One region of the Pseudoalteromonas sp. HL-AS2 genome, then DNA from elsewhere that is predicted to be linked to it. Evidence: riboswitches for the same ligand, from Rfam matches in the RefSeq annotation. Region 1 holds a riboswitch; the other holds the start of a gene.
The links. Region 1 has a riboswitch for cobalamin ahead of RB215_RS12505 (ABC transporter ATP-binding protein). Riboswitches for the same ligand answer to the same signal wherever they lie in the genome.
Positions count from the first base shown of each region.

Region 2: another riboswitch for cobalamin. It lies ahead of RB215_RS11155 (TonB-dependent receptor domain-containing protein); the one in region 1 lies ahead of RB215_RS12505 (ABC transporter ATP-binding protein).

Region 1 covers NZ_CP133571.1:2,677,916-2,681,661, forward strand. Annotated here, with positions in the region: gene RB215_RS12500 (iron ABC transporter permease) at 1-748, opposite strand, end outside; gene RB215_RS12505 (ABC transporter ATP-binding protein) at 750-1,562, opposite strand; cobalamin riboswitch at 1,641-1,782, opposite strand; gene RB215_RS12510 (porin) at 1,828-2,766, opposite strand; gene RB215_RS12515 (LysR family transcriptional regulator) at 2,929-3,746, opposite strand, start outside.
Region 2 covers NZ_CP133571.1:2,401,787-2,405,532, forward strand. Annotated here, with positions in the region: gene RB215_RS11155 (TonB-dependent receptor domain-containing protein) at 108-1,937, opposite strand; cobalamin riboswitch at 1,974-2,139, opposite strand; gene RB215_RS11160 (YajQ family cyclic di-GMP-binding protein) at 2,390-2,872, opposite strand; gene RB215_RS11165 (VanZ family protein) at 3,036-3,386, shown strand; gene RB215_RS11170 (2-dehydropantoate 2-reductase) at 3,379-3,746, shown strand, end outside.

The sequences.
Region 1 (3,746 bases):
CTGCCGTTATCAGCGAACTTAAAACTAGCATCAATATTCTAAAGCGATGTACCCGCACACCCAGTGTTATAGCACTTTCATCGCCGAGCAGCATGGCATTAAGTTGGCGCCTAAAACTAAGCATTGTAAATGTACACAATACAATAACCACAAAAGGTAACCACAGCGTTGCCCACTGCGCTCGTGCAAAACTGCCGAGCGTCCAAAATAAAATAGCCGCAACTGCCTGAGGATCGCTCCAGTAAAGTAATAAACTGGTAAATGCGCTAAATAAAAATGACAAGGCCACACCTGCCAGCAGCATAGATTCTACTTGCCCACTTTGCTGCCGCCCTGCAATCAATATAAGTAAACTCATAGCCACTAAACTGCCAGCCAATGCCGCTGCCGATAATGCAAAGCCCGCACTAATGCCCACAAACGCCATGAGTATAACTACCCCCAAAGACGCCCCAGACGATATCCCAAATAAATAAGGATCTGCTAACGGATTACGCGTCACGGTTTGCAAAATAAGCCCGGCAATGGCTAAACCACTGCCAGCTAAAAATGCCAGTAATGTGCGTGGCATTCTTAATTCAACAATAATTCGAGTGTTAAAGGAGCCCTCTGTTGAGGTGAAAATACTTTTAAATACATCAGTTAATGATGTGTCGGCAGCGCCATAACTCAGCGCCGTAAATAACGTAAATAATGCAGCTAGTACTGTGACTAAAAGTGCTATTGAATGATTGTTAAGCATGCGCATATTATTCATACCCATAAAAGTAAGTAATATGTGGAATAACACCACCTAATTTAGACATTTGCGGGTGGTGGCTTACTTGTGCACATACACCAAATACATCATTGAGCATGTCCTCGCTGAGCACATCGATGGGAGAGCCTGTATTAACAATTTCGCCGTGATTTATAACCACCAGCTCATCGCACATAGCAGCGGCTAAATTTAAATCATGAAACGATGCAAACACAGTAACGCCAAGCGATTTAGCCAACTCCATTACCTGAATTTGATACTTCACATCTAAGTGGCTGGTTGGCTCATCCATAATTAATAGTTGCGGTTGCTGCACCATAGCCCGAGCAATTAATGCACGTTGTTTTTCTCCTCCCGAAAGCGACTCAAAACGTTGGCTTGCATGATCCTGCAAGCCAACTCGCGCTATAGCTTGGTTTATTTTTTGTGTGTCGGCTGTTGTGGTGGTGCTAAATAATGCTTTATGCGGGGTTAACCCAAGTGCAACCACATCTAATAAAGTTAAATTAAATTGTGATGGGGTTTCTTGTAAAACAACCGCAACCTGCTTTGCGTATTCATGGCTTTTTAACTGCCAAATATCGGTATTATTAAATTTAATTTGCCCTGCAGTGGGCTGATTAAAGCGATACAAACACCGCAGTAAACTAGATTTACCTGCGCCATTGGGGCCAATTAAGCCAACGAACTTACCTTGCTTTATTTGCAAATTAACATTGTTGAGGATAGTTTTACTGCCAATATTCCACGACACGTGATTAACGCTTAACAATGGTGTATTTAATGGCGTTTGAGTTTGCAATAGTTAGCCCTAGGCAGGAATGCGCTCACTAACAATGCAACTAACTATGGCTAGTACATAATTTGAAGATGAGTAAACCCGCTCGTTAAAATAGTTTATTTGTATCTGACTTAAAGCGTTATGCTAATTACAGTTGCGGGAACAGTTGAGGAGTTGCACCTCATTCCAAATGAATACTCTATTATGGGCGGCTAAGTAAATAATTTAAAGCAAAAAAAACCGCACTTAACAAAGTACGGCTTAAAAAGGCAGTGCTAAGCGCTGCTTAAAATTTATATTCTATACCTACACCTAAGTAGTCTTGGTCAACGTTGTTGTCCATATCGAAATTAGAATAAAAACCAAATAATTTAGTGTTTTTATTTAACTGATGATCAACACCTGCCGAAATAGCCGTTTTGTCATCACTGCCTTTAAAATCCATTGCCTGGTACTGCAATTTAAAGGTATTGCTAGCCATAGTGTAAGCCGCACTTAATAAATAACCGTCGGCCTCACTACTGCCATCAACTTTTTCTTGCGTTTGATACATAGCGCCTAATTTAAAATCGGCTACTTTACCTTGTACTGATGCGCGCACTACATCGTAGCCGTTCACTTCACTATCGGCAGCAATAGCGGCATATATTGCGCTCTTTTTAAGGGCTGCGTCACCATAAGTTACTGCCATTGAATAGCCATTTTTAGCACCTGCTGCATCGCTATCCTCTGCAACAAACGTAGCCAAAAGCTTAAAACCTTGGTAAGAATTAGAGGCATAAGAAACACTACTGCCCATTCTATTTTCACCTTTAAAGGCATTTTTAATGTCGCCTTCAAGGTCGCTAAATAAATCAACTTTACCTTGTGACTGCTTAAGCGCGGTATCGTTACGGCCAATAACAACTTGGCCAAACGCGCCTTTTAAACCTATATACTGATTACGAGCAGAGATATTGTCGTCATTATCACCTTTTGAGTCGGCGTCAGAAACATCAACTTGAAATTCAAACTTATAAACAGCTTCTAAGCCATCAGATATTTTTTCAGACCCTTTTAAGCCCAAACGTGATGAGTTACTTTTAATTTCGGTAAAAGACCCCTCACCATCATCCGACGACTGTAGTGTTACGTTCGCTTTACCGTAAAAATCCACTTCAGCAAGCGCATTAAAAGACAAACCACCTAATAAAGCTACACATAAGCTCGACTTTACAAATTTCATGTTATTTCCTCGATAATCACAACAGACTCGTTTTTAATGCAACAGGAGTTTGGCACTGTTAAATGACAAAAATATTACAGCCGTCATATTTTTACACTTTTAAATTCATAAAAACACATAATAGTTGCAATCAAACGTACATATACAGCAAAACCATTGGCCTTACTCAACGGGTAACTTAGGAGTCATTTGGGTTAATAAATTTACTAATGTTTCTATTAACTCTTTTTGCTCATTGTCTCTGTGATAGGCAACAAATATATCGCGCGAGGTGGTTTCTACGTCTTTCACATGAAATAACTCGCCTTTTTCTAAATGCGCTGCAACAAGTACTTGAGGAATGAATGCACTCCCTCCGCATTGCAATATTAAATCAAGTGCTATACGCCCAGTACTTGTTCTAAAGTAAGGTGGGGTTTTGCCAGTAAACTGGCGAGCATGCCACAGTGAGAATGTCGTGCCCCAGTCAACATATACGTACTGGTTATCAAAAAAGTTATCGTAGCTGGCAGTATCAAACGCGCTTACCGGTATAATGGGTAGTTCACAAATTCGCTCAACCACCAGCTCATCAACTTTTGGTGGATCAAATAAAATAGCTAAATCTAAGGTGCGCTCTAATAACAGGCGGGTACTTTCTTGTTGTGCTTTTACCTCAGCCACCAAAGACACACCGGGCATTGCCGATACAATATTAGTAATACCAAACTGTAAAAATGCATCCCAAATGTTTGGTGTACCCGCTAGGCAAATTTGTTTATGCATATTATCGGCAAGTGCCACATCTACTTTTGCTCTTTGCATGCCAGTAATGATCATTTGTGCATGGGGTAATAAACGCTCACCTGGCGCTGTTAGTTGAATATTATTGCGCTGGCGAATAAACAAATTAACACCAAGCCCTTGCTCTAATTGACGAATTCTAAAGCTTACTGCAGACTGCGTGATATAAAGGTTTTCAGCCGCTTTGCCAAAGTGAC
Region 2 (3,746 bases), 280 kb from region 1:
TTAAACTTAGCTACACAGTAGAAAGCCCGATTTAAATCGGGCTTTTGTATTTTCAGCTTAATTTAATAATCTTTATCTATTAAAGGCATTAAAAGCATTAAAGACGGCTAAAACTGGTAGCTTGCGCCCGCAAAAAAGCGACGCTCTGGTGTGTTGTAGTAATATACTTCACCCGTTATAGAATCAGTGCTTGAGTCAACCACGTTATACTCTTTATCAAATAAGTTTTCTACACGAAGCGAAACCTCAATGTGTTCATTTACTTGATAATTACCCGCTAAGTTCCAAAGCGTGTATGAGCCTAAACGCGTCACAGCACCTTGTCGGTCACTACGATATTGCATGTCTAAGCTCGCATCAAACGCACCAAACTGTTTTGCAAGTTCCCAATTAAATGTACGTTTAGCAACATTACGTAACTCTGCGCCCGTTTCTTCGTCTTCTGCACTTAAATAAGCAAAGTTAAGATTACTATCGAAACCCAAAATTTGTTGTGACAGGCTAAACTCAACCCCTTCGTAGCGTGCTTCATTTAAGTTGATAGGAAAAAAGTTAGAATCCAAAGAGATTTTATCTTCAATATCATTTCTAAAAATAGCAACATCAACACTTGCTATATCAAAATCTACATTTAACCCAATCTCTCGGTTTAATGATTTTTCAGGCTCTAAATCAGGATTAGATGAAGGTGGAAAACCAGGAAAAGCCGGAAAGTATAAATCGTTAAATGTAGGTGCTTTAAAACCAGTGCTTTGACTTATTCTAAAGGTTGCGTCTTCAGATAAATGATAGCCAGCTGCTGCAGTGTAAGTCGTTTCGTCACCAAACTGTTCATCATCGTCTTGACGCACAGTTAAATTAGCTAACACTTTCTCTGTATTATAATAAGCACCAACAAATACAGCTAATACATCACGCTCTTGTACACCATACTGCGTTGTACTACGAGATACATCATCGTTGTACCAGTTAACGCCGCCGCTAATATTAAGCTCTTCAGATAATGTATATTGACCGTTATAATCCAATTGCACACGTTTCGTTATAAAATCATTTACACCAAATGCTGAGGTATCGTGTGAATCATCTGTTGAAATAGCAATATCAATACTGTGCGATTGGTTAGTGTAGTTTTTATTCCAACCTGCAGAAAGCTGATAGTTTTTAAAATCACCTGTTTCTACAGTACTTGTGGCTGGGCTGAAACGATTGTCGTAATCTACATAGCCTTCACTGTATTGGCCTAATAACTTAAAGTTGCCGTAGCGTGCATCGGTATAATTTACTTTAAAACCAAGATTCTTATTTTCATAGCCATCTTCATCTGGTGCTACACCTTGGAGTACATCAAAACCATCAGTTTTTTCAAAACCTGCGTTAAACGCAGTAGTAACATCGCCTGATTTTACAGAGCCAGCCACCTGATAATCTTGATAAGAATCAGAACCAAACGTAGCACTCACAGATAAGTTATCTGACTCACGCGTGATAATATTAATTACGCCCGCGAGTGCGTCAGAGCCATAAATAGCCGCGCGAGAGCCTTTAATAATTTCAATGCGTTCAATACTATTTAAAGGGACATTATTTAGTGCTTTTTGTCCAAGTGTTGCAGACCCTGTACGTACACCGTCAATCAAAATCAACGCATCGCCAGAGCCAGTACCACGAAGTGACACACCTGTACTTTGACCAAAACCACCGTTTGGATTAACCTGAAAACCAACTTGTTTACTTAATAGCGTTGGTAAATCGCGTACGTTGCTTGCTTCTATTTCTGCACGCTCGATAACATTTACACTTGCTAAAACGTCATTGATTGATTGTTCGAATTTATTAGCTGTAACGGTAATTTTTTCGATTGGTTGCACTGTTGCAGATACTGAAAATGAAAGTGCAGCCGAAATTGCCACACCTAGAGCGGTTTTATTTAACATGATGTCCCCTACCTTTGCCCACCGCAAAGATGTTAATAAGTAAGATTACTTCAAGGCCGGTCTCCGGACTCAGTCAACACTATAATAGCTGCTAATACTTTACCGTTGCGGGGGCAGTGTTGGGGTTGTTATCGTCTTGAAAACGCACCAACTTCCCGATTATCTTGCTGTTAATTTCAATACTTTGAAACGTATACAAAGGTATTAAGCAAGCACCTTGAAAATAGGTCGCTATTGTGAGTATTTTGTTTATAAATGTCAATAGACGTCTATATAGCCAAAGTTTGATTTTTAACGATATAAACCCTCAACAATCACTGTAAAAGAGTTAGATTACATATCAAGTTACTAATAGCAAAAAAGCCAAACTTCATTGCTGTAGTTTGGCTTTTTTAACACAAATTTTTTAAAAATTAGTCTCCTAATCTCTATAATATCTGTAATCTGTTTTATTAATCGCGGAAGTTTTTAAACTGAAATGGCTGGCCTAAATCGGCGCTACGTACTACTTGCATAGCTTCTTGAAGATCATCTCGCTTTTTACCTGTTACGCGTACTTCTTCACCTTGAATGGCGGCTTGTACTTTAACTTTTGAATCTTTAATGGCTTTAACTATTTTTTTAGCCATCTCTTTTTCAATACCTTGCTTTAAACCAACGTTACGAAAAACATTTTTACCCGCTCGGCTAATATCTTGCAATTCAAGGCTTGATACATCCATACCACGCTTAGAAATTTTACTCGCTAAAATATCAAATAATTGTATAACCTGAGAGTCAGCTTCGGCTTTAAGCTTAATTACTTTATCATTTAGCTCAATCGATGCATCAACTCCCCTAAAGTCAAAGCGAGTTTCTAGTTCACGGTTTGCATTATCAACTGCGTTTTTAGCTTCGTTCATTTCTACTTCAGATACAATATCAAATGAAGGCATTGATTTCTCCTAACTATTTTATCTTAATTTTATACTTAATTTATTAAAGCGATTATAACGCTAAAACTATAAATCTTTACACTTTTATGCATCTTGTTCAGGTGCGATACTAAATTAGTTTGATATACTACGGTTTCTTTTTTAAGCGATTTTAGGATTTGTTGTGACAAGGCGTGTTTATCAAGCAATTTTTTTAATTAGTATTGTGGTGTTTACCTTTTTATTTGCGAAAGAAATAAAAGGGGTTGGCAACCTGTTTCCTCATGTTGATAAAGTAGCCCACTTTGGGATATTTTTCATCCTTGCCATAATAATGGATAAAGCGTTTAAACTCCCTTTATACGCACAAATACTTTTATTAGCCGGTTACGGTGCTGCAATAGAAATAATGCAAGACGCACTTCCATATAGGCAAGCATCAATCGCAGATTTTATTGCAGATTTTGCCGGCGCAGCAAGCTACTTTATAATCAAAGCAATTTTAACCCCACGTAAAAAGAACTCTCATGGCTAAAATTCTTATTATTGGCGACGGCGCAATAGGCTTATTATTAGCCCACTTTTTAAGTGCGCAGCATAGTGTAAGCGTGTTAACCCGAAAAAGTACGAGTAACACTCGCTTTTACAGTAGTGACAACAGTGCTTCACAAAAAATAAATGCCTCTTTTATTTCATTAAATGAGCTTAATAGTTTACCTAAATTTGATGTGTTTTTATTTACGGTAAAAGCCTTTCAAGTGCAAAGCGCATTTGCACAAATAAAACAGTTTTTGCCTCAGCATTGCTCTGTTGTGCTTTCGCATAACGGTATGGGTAATGTAGAGCAGTTAAAATGTGAGCTTAATGAGCACCAAGCGCTTTATTTTTTAACGAC